2 linked regions of the Synechococcus elongatus PCC 11801 genome follow. The protein of the gene in region 1 interacts with the protein of each later gene in a pairwise test. Links are inferred from orthologs where the notes say so. Each region holds a gene or a part of one and is shown on either strand. Other genes may lie near its edges.

What was found. Proteins that work in one complex are often made in the same cells at the same time.
Region 2: the proteins of def (region 1) and DOP62_RS04655 interact in binary tests that used the Escherichia coli proteins (3 or more experiments, as listed by UniProt). The link is inferred for Synechococcus elongatus PCC 11801 from one-to-one orthologs.

What each region holds. Positions count from the first base shown.
Region 1 is NZ_CP030139.2:1,091,250-1,098,462, reverse strand. The notes cover bases 1-2,858. They hold def (peptide deformylase), read left to right. Parts: upstream 1-1,069; coding sequence 1,070-1,648; downstream 1,649-2,858. Other genes in these bases: DOP62_RS05240 (DUF3747 domain-containing protein), read left to right, coding at 2,063-2,821; DOP62_RS05245 (hypothetical protein), read left to right, coding at 1,737-1,931; DOP62_RS05255 (AI-2E family transporter), read right to left, coding at 1-953. In the rest of the region: DOP62_RS05235 (AbrB family transcriptional regulator), read left to right, coding at 3,544-3,921; DOP62_RS05230 (M20 family metallopeptidase), read right to left, coding at 4,112-5,296; DOP62_RS05225 (tetratricopeptide repeat protein), read right to left, coding at 5,362-6,168; DOP62_RS05220 (nucleotidyltransferase family protein), read right to left, coding at 6,206-7,213. UniProt on the Escherichia coli protein: Removes the formyl group from the N-terminal Met of newly synthesized proteins. Requires at least a dipeptide for an efficient rate of reaction. N-terminal L-methionine is a prerequisite for activity but the enzyme has broad specificity at other positions.
Region 2 is NZ_CP030139.2:974,126-981,367, reverse strand. What follows is about bases 1,523-4,409. They hold DOP62_RS04655 (aspartate-semialdehyde dehydrogenase), read right to left. Parts: upstream 3,542-4,409; coding sequence 2,504-3,541; downstream 1,523-2,503. Other genes in these bases: dapA (4-hydroxy-tetrahydrodipicolinate synthase), read right to left, coding at 1,589-2,488; DOP62_RS04665 (ribonuclease J), read right to left, coding at 1,523-1,540. Outside these bases: more of DOP62_RS04665, read right to left, coding at 1-1,522; RNA polymerase sigma factor SigC, read left to right, coding at 4,496-5,692; precorrin-6y C5,15-methyltransferase (decarboxylating) subunit CbiE, read right to left, coding at 5,748-6,980; cobG (precorrin-3B synthase), read left to right, coding at 7,242-7,242.

The DNA.
Region 1 (7,213 bases):
AAAACCTTGAGACCCAGCAGCACTGAGAGAAGGATCCAGACCGGATTGAGGCCGATGATTTGGCCCATCAAGCGGGGCTCAATCAAGTTGTCATTGATTTGCCCAAGCAGAAAGACGGTAGTGAACAGCTTGGCCGCGATCGCCGGGTCTTGAAACAAAAGAACGACGGACAGGCTGATGACTAGCAGGATGTCAACAAAGGGGACAAGACTGCCGATGCCCAGTGTCAAGGCCAGGAGTAAGGAAAAGGGGATTTTGAGCAGACTGAAGGCGATGAGCAGCAGCACACTATAAAGGCTGGCAATGATCAGCTCACCACCCAGAAAGGCTTGGAACTTTTGGCGCAAACCACTCGCCAGGCGATCGCGCCAAGGGGCAGGCAGACGACTCAGGACCGTCCCGCTGACTTCCTCGCCATAGACCAATAGGAAGAGCGTCAACACTACTGTAATTAGGAAATTGAGCGCTCCGTCAAAAAACTCTAGGGTGAAGCTCAAAAGCTGTGTGCTGAGCGTCTCAGCAAGGTCAGTGATTTCCGTCACCGCTCGCTGAAAGAAGCTGACCCAATCCAGGGGCAAATTAATGGACAGCGTCCAAGCTTCGAACTGCAAAACTTCCAATTTGGCTGCGTCGTACCAATGGGGTAGCGACTGCGTCAACACATTGACTTCAGCCAAGAGTCTGGGCAATAGCCAAGTGACTAAAGCCGTGATCAACAGAATGCCAACGCCTAGGACCATCAACAGAGCCAGCGATCGCGGTAGGCGGCGTTGAACCAACCAGCGCACGGGCAAGTCGAGAATGAACGCCACCAAGGCCGCCACTAAGACCATATTGGTCAACGGTTGCAGCCAATTCAGCAACTGCTGTAGGAGCCAAAAATTGAGAGCGACCAATGGTGCGATCAGCAGCCATCGGACAACCGCTGGCCAAGTACGCCAATCAGCGATCATGCAAATTCAAGGAGGAATGGGCCGATTTTAACGATCGTTGGCTGCGACTTTAAAGAGCGGTTCATCTGAATTGCGATCGCTTCGTTAAGATTGAGCAAGCCGCTGATGTAAGAGTTATGACCGCTGCTGTCGCCATTCAAGTTGCCAAGAAGAAACTGGCGAAGCCTCCGCTTGACTTGCACTATCTCGGCGATCGCGTCCTGCGGCAACCGGCCAAACGCATCAGCCGAATTGACGACGAACTGCGGCAAACGATTCGGCAGATGCTGCAGACCATGTATAGCGCCGACGGTATTGGCTTGGCTGCCCCTCAAGTGGGTATCCACAAACAATTGATCGTGATTGATCTAGAGCCGGAGGACGAGCAAGCTCCCCCCCTCGTCTTGATCAATCCCAAAATCGAGCGCACTAGCGGTGATTTAGAGCAGTGCCAAGAAGGCTGCTTGAGTATTCCCGGCGTCTATCTGGACGTAGAGCGGCCAGAAATCGTTGAGGTTTCCTACAAGGATGAGAACGGTCGCCCCCAACGCTTGGTGGCTGATGGTTTGCTCGCGCGCTGTATCCAACATGAGATGGATCACCTCAACGGCGTTCTCTTTGTCGATCGCGTCGAAAACCGTCTGGAGCTGAACGAGGCCCTCGACAAAAAGGGGTTTGCCGTCCAGGCTGTTCGCCCTGTCACGCAGTCACGCTAGAGCCGTTCTCTTCCGCAAACTGGGACTAGATGTCTGGAGGCGAGCCTGCTATCCTGCAAGCGCAAATGCCTAGTGCCGGATGCGTTCGATGGTTGGTACTCCCAAAAGCTCCCTATTTCTCGGTCTGTCCTGTATCGCTGCGATCGCAGCCGTTGGGTCTGTGTTTGAACTGACCTCAGGGGCTCCCCAACTTGGATCTCTCGTGACTGGTAGTATCCTCGGCCTCAGCATTCCAATCGCGATCGGTTCCTTTTTAGCCGCTGTTCGTGCTGCTCAGCCTTGAGCCCATCTGGTCACAGACACTTCTGCAACTGGTCGTGGAACTTGCCATTGTTTGCCCCGTCCCTGAGCCAATTGATGTAGTTGCTGCCTGTTGTTTTCTGTCGTTCCGTGCTTGTGCAATACGAGGCATCCATGCGAAATCTTTTCTTCTTGCCCCTAGCGGCGCTAGCCGGCACCCTGCTGACAAGCTTCTTACCCCTAGCACCTCAGGCACGAGCCTCTCAATTTGGGCAAATTGAAGTTGATCAAAGCAAGTTTGTCTTGGTTGCTTCACCGATCGGCAACGGCAGTCGCCACCAGCTGTTAATCATTGAGCAAGTCAAAAACACTCGGCCCTGCTGGTCTGTGATTCCTGAGACGCCCACGCGTATTGACCCGCTGCTACTATCGTTCAACTTTTCGGGAATTTGCGATCGCAAGATTGACAGTAACGGCTACTCGCTACGAATTGCTGGTGTTGACCTGGGGCTGAACTATCGCCTCAGTATCGTTCGTCGTAATGGACAAATGCTGTTGGTCGGTCAGGCTTTCCGCAGTGGTCCTGAACTGGTGATTGCGAAAGCCAATGGAGAGTCCTCTGGCTTTGCCAAGTTAGAACTTCAGCCGGGTTGGCGGTTGGGGCGTCGTACTTTTAGTGGGACCCCTCTCGGCCATATTTACCTCGTGACCGATCAAGTGCCGCCAGGTATGGCCTTGCAAGGAGCACAACCTAGACCCAGTGCGGCAGTTACTCCGCCTAGTGTGAGCTCACCGGTCAATCCATCACCTTCTTCCTTGCAGCAACCTGTGACTCCTCGGCCACTCCCCAGTGCTAGTCAGACGCCAGCCTTGACTCCGCCTCGACTGACCCCTCTTCGGCCTCTACGCCCGGCAAATCCGCCTCAGCCCTGATCAGTGACGTAGTCAGTCGATACTGAGGTATCTTCTGGCAGCAGCAGTCAAGCGACCGCTGAGTTCTTTTCTGGAAGCAACTCAGCGGTTTTATACTTTTAGAGTATCTGGAATGCTGGTTGATCAAGCCACGGGCGCTGACTCAAAAGTCGCTGAATGCCGGTTATGACGATGGGGAATCACACGTCGACTCTGTGAGATACCACGCTAGGACGGCCTATTCTAGAGAACGGATGCGATCGCTCTACAATTCTGGCGATTGTCCTTTAATACTTATGTTTTTACTGCTCTCTTCGCTTATCACCTACTGCAAGCCCGGCCAGGCTGTTGATATAAACTGGTCAGCTTCAGAAGATTTTGACGGCTAACTGAACTGGCTGATCTGGAGATCCTGCAAGGGTCTTTACTGATTCTTTGTCGATAATACCAAGGCTAGCTGTGTTGTTAAGGCGATGAATACGCCTCAGCCTGTATCAGTCGAGACGCTCCCCTACCATTTTCTCAACCTCATCATTTCTGCCGGCCACCTACTCTCAAAACTGTTGATTTCTTCGGGCTAGAGACTGGTAACCCGAGAGCCGATCAGTGGCGATCGCTGAAAAGAGTTCCGTGGAGGTCTGAGAAAGTACTCCCATTTGTAAGGAGGATAATTAATTCGGTATTTCCATTTGTGATGATTGCTGTGATAGATTGATTTTAGTTGAGAATCACAAAATGTCGAAATGACATCAATCACGCCACTGACCGGTAAAGCATTGCTATCACGACTGAAAGAACTTGGTAACGCCAGTCGTTCAGAAACGGCAAAAGCCTGCGGTTACTACTCAATTACCAAAACTGGCCGCGAACGCATTAACTTTACGGCGTTCTATGAAGCTCTCCTAGCTTCCAAAGGCGTTGCTTTTGATGAAGCAGCTCCGCGCAAGGGTCGTCACCCTAGCTACACTGTTCGTGTGCAGAGCAACGGTAATCTCTTGATTGGATCAGCTTACACCAAGCAGCTGAACCTACAGGTCGGCGACGAGTTTGAAATCAAGTTGGGTCGTCGTCAAATTCGTCTTGTCCCTGTCAACGGCAGCGACGACGAGTCTGAAGAATAAGCAACTGCGACTCAGACAGCAACTGAGTTAGTGGCTATTCATCCATAGCGATGGCAAGAAGCCTCTCCAAGTTTTGGGGAGGCTTTTGTCTTGTGGAAATGTTGGGTTGCGTCAGTCCTTTTTGCAAAGTGACTCGCTAATCTCAGCATTTCTCAGGGAAAGAGGATGAGATGCCTGCTGGAGATCGCCGTCAGTGAGATCCTGGTTGCCAATAACGCCAAATACTGTGAGCTAATGTCACAACGCCAACGGTTAAAGCCCGTTCATCAATCTCAAATTGCGGATGATGGAGCGGTGGGTTGTGTCGATCTGGATAGCCCACGCCAAGACGAAACATCATGCCTGGAACTTGCTCTAAATAGACTGAGAAATCTTCAGCTCCTAAAGACGGTTCAGGAATTTGTTCAACTGCAGCATTTCCCCATGCCTCGATCGCTGCTGCCTCAACCAAACGGGTCAGGGCTTCATCGTTTTGCACGGATGGAACCCCACGACGATAGTGAAATTCGTAGTGAGCATCGTAGGTTTTACAAATACTGGCAATAATGCTTTCGATCCAGTCAGGTAAGCCTGCATGGGTTTCAGGGTGAAGCGATCGGACGGTGCCGAGGAGTCGGACGCGATCGGCAATCACATTGGCAGCACGACCTCCTTGAATTTGCCCAATGGTTAAGACCACTGGCCGTAGAGGGTTTTGTGTGCGGCTAATCGCCTGCTGCAGCATCGTAATAATCTGCGCGGCGATCCAAATCGCATCCTTTGCTTCGTGGGGACGGGCTCCATGTCCTGATTCTCCCTGGATGACGATTTCCAGATCGTCCGCAGCAGCTGTTAGCGCTCCATAGCGAATGCCAATTGTGCCGGCAGGAATCGAGGGGAAGACATGCACACCCAGAATGGCATCGACGCCTTCAAGGGCTTGGGCTTCTACCATCCAGCGGGCACCTTGGGCAATTTCTTCAGCGGGCTGAAACAGCCAGCGAACAGTTCCGGGCAGTGGCTCACCTAGCTCGCTCAGAACCATTGCAGCTCCCAAGCCTAAGGTCGTGTGGAGATCGTGTCCACAGGCGTGCATGATGCCCTGCTGACGAGAGGCAAAGGGGAGATTGGTTTGCTCCTCAATTGGCAGGGCGTCCATATCGGTACGCAGTGCCAAACAGCGACGATCGCGGCCGGACCCAATTAAATCCCCCACAACCCCAGTACGCCCAACCCCCTCGCGGACTTGTAGGCCACAAGACGAAAGAACACCGGCGACATAGGCAGCGGTTTGGTGTTCATGGCCGCTTAACTCGGGGTGGGCATGGAGATGGCGGCGAATTTCTAAAAGACGCGGTTCAAGACGCGTCGTAACCTCACGAATTCGATCAAGCACAGGGCAGACTAGCAACGGCGATCGCCGGACTGAGGATCAGCTTTTCTATCTTGGCATTCTTGCTTCTATTGCAAGGCAAGGAACTGCTCAAGGGCAGTGACTGCAGCGGGTGGCCAACGGCGAATTTGGCGCACCCAGGTCAGATCTCGATAGCGGGAATCGAGTCCCATGACCGCGACCCAGTTGCTTTCGGCTTCACCGCGCTGACCCTCCTGCCAAAGTACTGCTGTTAGAGCGGCTCGCATGTCAGCAAAGTTCGGATACTTGCGCACCAGCGATCGCATCCGTTGCAGTGCTTCTGGCACGCGATCGAGCTGGAATAACGTCAGGGCGACATTGGCGGAGGCAAAAGCAAAGCCCGGTGCCAATCGACTTGCCGTTTCAAACTCGGCAAGGGCCTGCTCATACTCACCCAGACTCGATCGCACATTGCCCAGATTGTTGTGAGCAGCAGCATCTTCGGGTGCAAGTTGCAACACCTGCTCATAGTCTGCGATCGCCTTGTCCCATTCCCGCAATCCTTCCCAAGCCGTGCCGCGATTCAGGTAGGGGTCAGGCGCCGTTGGGGCTAGCCGAACCGATTCGTCGTAATCGGCGATCGCCTCTTGCAAATGGTTCTGGCTGACTCGCACATTGCCGCGGTTGCTCCAGAGAGCAGCATTGTCTGGGGCGATCGCGATCGCCTCGCTCCAGAGTTGCTCCGCTTTGACAAATTCGCCGCGATAGCTGGCTTCCATCGCCACTTGGTACAGCTCTTCCAGTGTTGAGGCTTGGGCAGCACTACTGATTCCCAGCACCAAAACAAGCGTCCAAGCAATCAATTGCTGCAGCATGTGGGTTCTCTGTGCCAATGCTGCTGATTCTATCCGCATTCCAGAGAGGGCTAACGAAAGAGATCCAGCGATCACCCTAGGGCAGAACATTGCTGCCAAGAAGTTCTGCGATCGCCTGGTGCTCCGCTGAGGGTTGGACTGGTTCCACGCGCCGTGCATCGGTAATCAGCCAGTCCAAGGCAGCAGCTTGAACGTCGATGGCGTTGCCATTGCGATCGACGCAGTAGCGACCAAAGACCAACTTATCGACGAGGCGGACGCCGGATCCCAAGCGTGAATATTCAAAAATCACGCTGTTTTCGATCGTGGCTCCCTTGCAAATGTGGCAGTTGGGACCAATCATTGCAGGCCCGACAATCCGCACTCCTTCTTCAATGCGGGTCATGCCACCGATGTAAACTGGGCCTTCAATTTCCACCGAGTCCCAGTCGATCGCTACATTCAGGCCGGTGTAAATCCCTGGTTTGACTTGCTTGCCGGGGATAGCAACATTACGGACTTCTCCCTTCAGCACACTGCGAATAGCTTGCCAGTAGTCAGGGACTCGCCCAATGTCGATCCACTGAAAGTCCATGGAAATTCCATAGAAGGGCGCTCCTGCATCGACTAGTTGCGGGAAGAGATCGCCCCCGATGTCGTACTCCTGTCCCGAAGGAATGTAGTTCAGAATCTCGGGCTCGAAGATATAAATCCCTGTGTTGATTGTTGTACTCAGAGCTTCTTCTACATCGGGCTTTTCTTGGAAGGCTTGGATGCGCCCTTCAGCATCAGTGACGACTACCCCGTAACTCGAGACTTCTTCACGGGGAACAGTCTTCATCACGATTGTGGCTAGGGCACCTTTCTCTTTGTGCCAGCGGACCGCCTCAGTGAGATCAAGATCGATTAGGGCGTCGCCACAGAGAACAACAAAGGTGTCATCGAAGAACGGCGAGAAGTCCTGAATTCGCTTCATCCCGCCTGCTGAGCCGAGAGCCTCCCCAATCAATTGACCATCTTCGATTCGCCCTTCGAAGGAATAGGCAACTTCGACACCAAAGCGCTGGCCATCTCGGAAGTAGCTTTCAATTTCCTGCGCTAAATG
Region 2 (7,242 bases), 120 kb from region 1 along the record:
CTCGGCGCGGATCGGCAGAAGTCACTACCCCCCGCAGATGGATGGTTGGCGCTTCGACCAATTGCCCTTGGCTGTTGACCAAGGCGGTGAGCGCTACGAGGCCATCTTCAGCTAGTTGTTGGCGCTCTTTCAGGGCTTTGCCATCGACCAAACCGGTGCGTGAAGTGTCAACAAGTTCGATGCCAGCTGTCACGCGATCGCCCAAGCCAATCGATTCCGGCGTCAGTTCAACTGTGTCGCCATTATCGATCACGATCATGTTCTCGGCTGGAATGCCCATCGACTGCGCTGTTTTGCAGTGCTGCACCAACATCCGATGCTCACCGTGCACTGGCACGAAGAACTTCGGCTTGGTCAGGGCAATCATCAGCTTTTGGTCTTCTTGGCAGCCGTGCCCAGAAACGTGGATGCCTGCGCCTTTGCCGTAAACGACGTGGGCACCCTGCATCATCAGTTGGTCGATCGTATTGACCACGGAGATCGTGTTGCCCGGAATTGGGTTGGCCGAGAAGATCACCGTATCACCTTGGCGAATCTTGACCTGAGGATGCTCACCTCGAGCAATCCGCGTCAGCGCGGCCAACGGCTCACCTTGGCTGCCAGTGGTCAGAATCAGCACATCGCGATCGGGATGATCCCGGAGCTCTTTCAGGGGCAGGAACAGGTCATCGCTGCAGTTGATGTAACCCAAGTTGCGGGCATGGGCGATGACGTTGAGCATCGATCGCCCTAACACCGTCACCTTGCGGCCATGTTTTTTCGCCAGTTCCAGAATCATGTTGACCCGGTGCACCGACGAGGCAAAGGTCGTGACAATCAGGCGGCCCTGAGCCTGAGAAAAGGCGCGATCGAGGTTCGGGAAGACCGATCGCTCGGACGGCGTGAAGCCTGGGAGTTCAGCGTTGGTTGAATCACTGACCAGACAGAGCACGCCCTGTTCGCCGTAGTCCGCCAGACGCTGAATGTCGAAGGTTTCCCCATCGACAGGTGTATGGTCGAACTTAAAGTCGCCGGTGTGAATCACCACACCCAAGGGGGTCCGGATCGCCAACGTAAAGCTGTCAGCGATCGAGTGGGTATTGCGAATGAACTCGACTAAGAAGTTTTGGCCGATCCGCACCACCTCGCGGGGTTGGACGGTCTTGACATTGGCACGGCCAACAACACCGGCCTCTTCCAACTTCCCAGCCAGCAAAGCCATGGCAAGGCGTGGCCCATAGATGATCGGGATATCGAGCTGACGCAGGTGGAAGGGAATGCCGCCGATGTGGTCTTCGTGACCATGGGTGACCACCATCGCCTTAATGCGGTGCTGGTTTTCGCGCAGATAGGTCATATCCGGGAGCACGACATTCACCCCGTGCATCCCATCAGTCGGGAAGGCTAACCCAGCATCAACCAGCAGAATTTCGTCGCCGACTTCGTAGATGCAAGTGTTCTTACCAATTTCATGCAGGCCGCCCAGGGGAATGATCCGCAGTCGGTCTGCCGTAGAAGCAGCACTGGTTTTGGAAATAATTGTGGGTTTTGGAGAAGGCATAGGCTTGAGAATCAACAAATGAAGGAAAGGACAAACTTGGGGAACGGACTAGGGTTCGTATAGACCTAGTTCCGCTAAACAACTCGCCAAGGTTTGACGAATTTCTGGGCTTGCAGGAACCAGCGGGAGGCGAGGCTGGCCAATGGACCATCCCAAAAGCTCGAGGGCTGCCCGCACAGGGATGGGATTGGTGGTCAGGAACAACGCCTTAAACAGCGGATAAAGCTGCTGGTGTAACTGCTGCGCTTGCGCCACATTCCCTGCTTCAAAGGCTTGAATGAGGGTTTGCAACTGTGGTCCAACCAGATGGCTGGCAACACTGACAACACCCTGAGCCCCTACAGCCAACATGGGCAGAGTGAGCGAGTCATCGCCGGAGTAGATAGCAAAGGAAGCGGGCAGCAGCTGACGCAGTGCGCTGACTTCTTCAACATTGCCACTCGCTGCTTTGATGGCGACCACATTCGGAAGTGTCGCTAGTCTAGCAACCGTTTCGGGTTGAAGGCTTTGGCCAGTCCGTCCGGGGATGTTATACAGCATCAACGGGAAGTCAGGACAGGCTTCCGCGATCGCGCGAAAGTGGGCGTACAGGCCTTCCTGCGGTGGCTTGTTGTAGTAGGGTACAACTTGCAAGCTCCCGTCTAGCCCCAAGGCTGCAGCACTTTGAGTGGCGGTGATCGCCTCGCGGGTGCAGTTGGAACCAGTACCAGCGATCACTACAGCGCGATCGCCCACGGCTTCTTTCACCGCCCGAAAGAGCTGGTGCTCTTCCTCCCAAGTGAGGGTGGGTGACTCGCCGGTGGTGCCGCAGATCACGAGGCCATCACTGCCTTGATCCACCAAATGAATCGCCAGGGATTGGGCAATGTCGTAAGCGACTTGGCCTTCAGCAGTAAATGGCGTAATCATGGCCGTGATCACACGACCGAAAGGGTACGACTGTGGCATCGTGCGCTTCCAGCGTTAGTGAGTGAGAGCCGGCGATCGCAGCCACTGGCGGTCAACCAGTAGCTCAGCGATTTGCACTGCATTCAGGGCTGCCCCTTTGCGAATCTGATCGCCACAGATCCACAACTCCAAGGCGTTGGGCTCAGATAGATCCTGACGGATGCGCCCAACTAAAACATCATCTTCGCCACTGGCCTCAATCGGCATCGGGAAGTAATTCCGATCCCAATCTTCGAGGAGGCGTGCTCCGGGGGCTGCTGCGATCGCTTCGCGGGCTTCGGCCACCGAGAATGGTTCCGTGAACTCGATATTGATTGCCTCTGAATGAGCGCGCAAGACGGGTACTCGTACGCAGGTCGCAGTCAGCTTAAGGTCAGGCAGACCAAAAATCTTGCGGCTTTCATTGAGCATCTTCAGCTCTTCTTCGCAGTAGCCCGACTCTGTCAGCGGCGAGTTGTGCGGGAAGAGGTTGAAAGCCAAGGGATAGGGCAGGACTTCTGCAACAGCTGGCTGACCGGCCAAGATGGCTCGGCTTTGTTCCTGCACTTCTGCCATGGCCCGCGCCCCAGCACCGCTGGCGGACTGATAGGTAGAAACCACAATCCGTCGAATCGGATGACGCTGCTGCAACGGCCAGAGGGCGATCGCCATCAGAATCGTCGTGCAGTTTGGGTTGGCAATGATGCCTTGATGGTGCGCTGCCGCTTCTGGATTGACTTCCGGTACCACAAGAGGCACAGTCGGGTCCATCCGGAAGGCGCTGGAGTTATCGATCATGACAGCGCCAGCAGCCACGATCGCTTCCGCTAAAGCCTTGGAAGTGCTGCCACCCGCAGAGGCCAGAACAATATCTAGTCCATGGAAAGCAGTGGGAGTCGCCTCCTGAATGGTGAGCGTTTCGCCTGCAAAGGTCAGAGTCTGACCTGCGGATCGTGGGGATGCCAACAGCCGCAGCTCAGCGATCGGGAAATGACGTTCTTCTAGGATTTGCAGCAGCTCAGTTCCAACTGCACCGGTCGCTCCAAGGATTGCAACACGATAGCCCTGTGACAACGACAACCTCCTAACCCCAAACAACAGCAAATAACAACATTGGCCTACTCTGCTCTTGCTTCACAGCCGATCGCGGCACAGCATTTTATGAGGAGCGGTATCAGTAGGATCAGCCTTTGATTCATCACGCCTCGGCCTTGGGCATGCTTAGAAGGCAGTACTGATGAGCGATTTTGCTCACGGATTTTACGAGCTGATCGGTCATACAGCAACGTTCGGCAAGATCCTCAGGGCAACCCTTTGGAAGATCGCTCTGTTAAGGCTTGGCCTAAAGCGGGGAAACTACAGGAAGATTCCATCATACTCGCCGCTGTTGAGAAAAGGATACTGTGCAGCGGCAATACCTGCTGCCTATAGCCAGCGGCTTACGGGTGGCAATAGAGCTGCGATCGCAGGCGAGTGGATGCTAGCTCAGGTCATGGCGGACTGAGCTAACGCCTGACAGACATATTTGGGCAGGTAAGGGTTATTAAATGCTGTAGTCATAATTCTGAGAAAAGAACAGGCTGATTAAATCGCTGGTGCACTCAGGGCAGGGATATCAGGCAACCCACTGACCACCTTCGCATCTTGAGAGGGTAAAAGACGATGGAAGGCAGGACAGAATGCTAGCTGTCGTTGGTGAGTCGCGATCGGCCACCGGTCAAGATTGATCAGTCCTAACCCTCTTTTACTGAGAATTCTTGACAGTTCTTTACTTCAAAGGTTTCCCTGCTTCAGGCGATACAAAAGTTCAAGCCTTAAGGACTAAAACTTGATAAATACCAAAGCAACATCGAGGCTTTACTGAGAGCTTACACTTTGGGCGAAATCTAAAGACAGCTAGGGCTTTGGCAGCATTTTTATTTTTTATAGAGAGACTATCTTCCAGATGAGCACTTGCTTTTGAGTGGATTGCCAAATCTGGAGTCACTGAAGCAAGGCGTGAGTCCTGTAACAAACTGGATCTTCACCATGACGGCTGCCTATTTCACCAACACCACGGAATACGAAGCAGTTTCGTCGGCACCTATCGCTTTGTCAGAAACGCCAACTTCCGACCCCCAAGAAACTGCTCCTTCTAGCCGACAATCCACTGATTTGATTCGGCTTTACTTACAAGATATCGGTCGGGTTCGCCTGCTCGGTCGTGATGAAGAAGTGAGTGAGGCACGCTGGGTTCAGCGTTATATGCAGCTATTAACAATTCGGAATTGTGCTGCTGTTGAAGAAGGTGGTGTTCTTAAAGATTATGTAGATCTTCAAGAGAGCCGCGATCGCCTCACCGCTCAACTCGGACATCGTCCTTCCTTCGAGGCATGGGCCAAGATTGTCGACCGACCTATTGCGGAGGTACGCCAAGCACTACAGCTCGGGCTTCGTCGTTGGGCTGAAGTTTGCCAGCTTGACCTAGACGAGTTGAAGGATATTTGCAAAGAAGGTCAGCGGGCTAAAGATCACATGATCAAAGCCAATCTGCGTCTAGTGGTTTCTGTTGCTAAAAAGTATCAGAATCGAGGTCTAGAGCTACTGGATCTGGTTCAGGAAGGAACGCTAGGCCTCGAGCGGGCAGTTGAGAAGTTTGATCCGACGAAAGGCTATCGGTTTAGTACCTATGCCTATTGGTGGATTCGCCAAGGAATTACCCGGGCAATCGCCACCCAGAGTCGGACTATTCGCCTTCCAGTTCATGTCACAGAAAAATTGAATCGCATCAAAAAAGCACAGCGAAAAATTGCCCAGACCAAAGGTCGAACTGCCAACTTAGAGGAAATTGCTCACGAGCTCGAAATGACCCCAGATCAAGTTCGGGAAGTCTTACTACGCGTGCCGAAATCTATCTCTCTTGAGACAAGGGTTGGCAAAGAAAAAGATACAGAGTTGGGGGATTTGCTGGAGACAACTGACTTTACCCCTGAAGAACGGCTGACGCAGGAGTCTCTCAGCCAAGATTTACAGCGACTTTTGCTTGAACTGAATCATCGAGAACGTGACGTAATTCGGATGCGCTTTGGTCTGAGAGATGGCCAGATTTACTCCTTAGCAGAGATTGGACAAGTTCTGGATCTCTCTCGGGAACGTGTACGCCAAATTGAGGCCAAAGCCCTCCAAAAGCTACGGCATCCACGGCGACGCAATCAGATCCGTGACTATCTAGAGCTGCTGCACTAGTCCAATCGTTCCGTTTTTCAGTTCTCCTGTGTTCCTGTGGCCTAGGTGCGATCGCCTAGGCTTTTTTGATGACCGTCCATTGTGTAATGGGAGCCAGTGCTTTCCAGCTGAAAAAGCGACCGATCGGTTCAGCGCGCTGCACAGCTACGCGGCTCAGTTCACCGCCCAATCGCTGCTGTTCCGTCAATAGGAGCTGCTCGCTTTCCAACGTGACAGCATTGACGACCAATCGGCCACCGACTTTGAGGGCTTGCCAACACCGGTCCAGTACACCGGGCACAGTGACGCCGCCTCCAATGAAGATGGCATCGGGTTGTGGCAACCCGTCCAACGCAGTGGGTGCTGAACCCGCGACGATTTGTAGGTTGGGTGTCCCTAGGGCGATCGCATTCTGGGTAATGAATTGCAACCGCTGGGGGTGTTGCTCGATGGCGATGGCGCGGCAACGGCGATCGCTGCGCATCCATTCAATGCCAATCGATCCACAGCCTGCGCCCACATCCCAAAGAAGTTGTCCTGGGCAGGGGGCCAGAGCTGCCATGGTGATGGCGCGTACTTCTCGTTTGGTCAGTTGCCCATCGTGGTGGTAGGCCGCATCGGGGAGTCCGGCGAGGCGAGGCGGGAAGTATCTGGCACCATCACTGGCTCGGCACTCAATAGCAACAGTATTAAGAGCGGCGATTGCAGGATTGGACCAAGTCTCAGCGACTTCGCTGACGATGCGTTCTTGAGAGCCGCCGAGATGTTCCAAAACCATGAGGTGACTGGCACCCCAGCCCTGTTGACAAAGTTGTTGCGCGATTGTGGCTGGGGTTGAGCTATCGGCACTGAGGGCCAAAATTTTGGCGCCGGGATAGAGCAACGCATTCAGTAGTGCCGGATCACGACCGCAGAGGCTCAGAGTTTCAATTTCTGGTAACGCCCAGCCCAAGCGGGCACAGGCCAAGCTGAAGGCCGAAGGAGCAGGCAAAATCTGGAGCTCAGCAAGCGGAAGTCGTTGCGCCAGAAGACTGCCAACGCCAAAGCACATGGGGTCACCACTGGCCAGCACACAGACCGACTGACCACGCCGTTCTAGGATCCGAGCGATTGTGGCTGAGAAGGGAGATCCCCAACGCCACTGTTCTGGTGCAGCCACAGGAGGGATCAGAGCAAAATGGCGATCGCTGCCGACGAGGATCTCTGCTTGGGTAATGCACTGTTGAGCAACTGGGGTTAAGGTAGTCCACCCCTCTTCACCAATCCCAACGATCGATAGCCATGGAGTTGAGGAAGGGGTATTTATCATCTTCGTAAAAAGTAATGCTCGAGTAGGCTAGATCCAGCCCCATGCTATGCTGCTGAAGCTTAAGGATTGGGAAAGTCCGGTGCGATTCCGGTACTGTGCCGCAACTGTAATCAACTTCTAGATATCGCGATCGCCAATAATGGTGATTTCTCTTTTCTGAGATCTCTAGAAGCTTCTGGAGTCAGAATGCCAGCCTTGAGGAGTGTCTTGAAGACATTCATTTGCTGAGGTTCTCTGCGCAGCACAGAGAAGGCGATCAGAA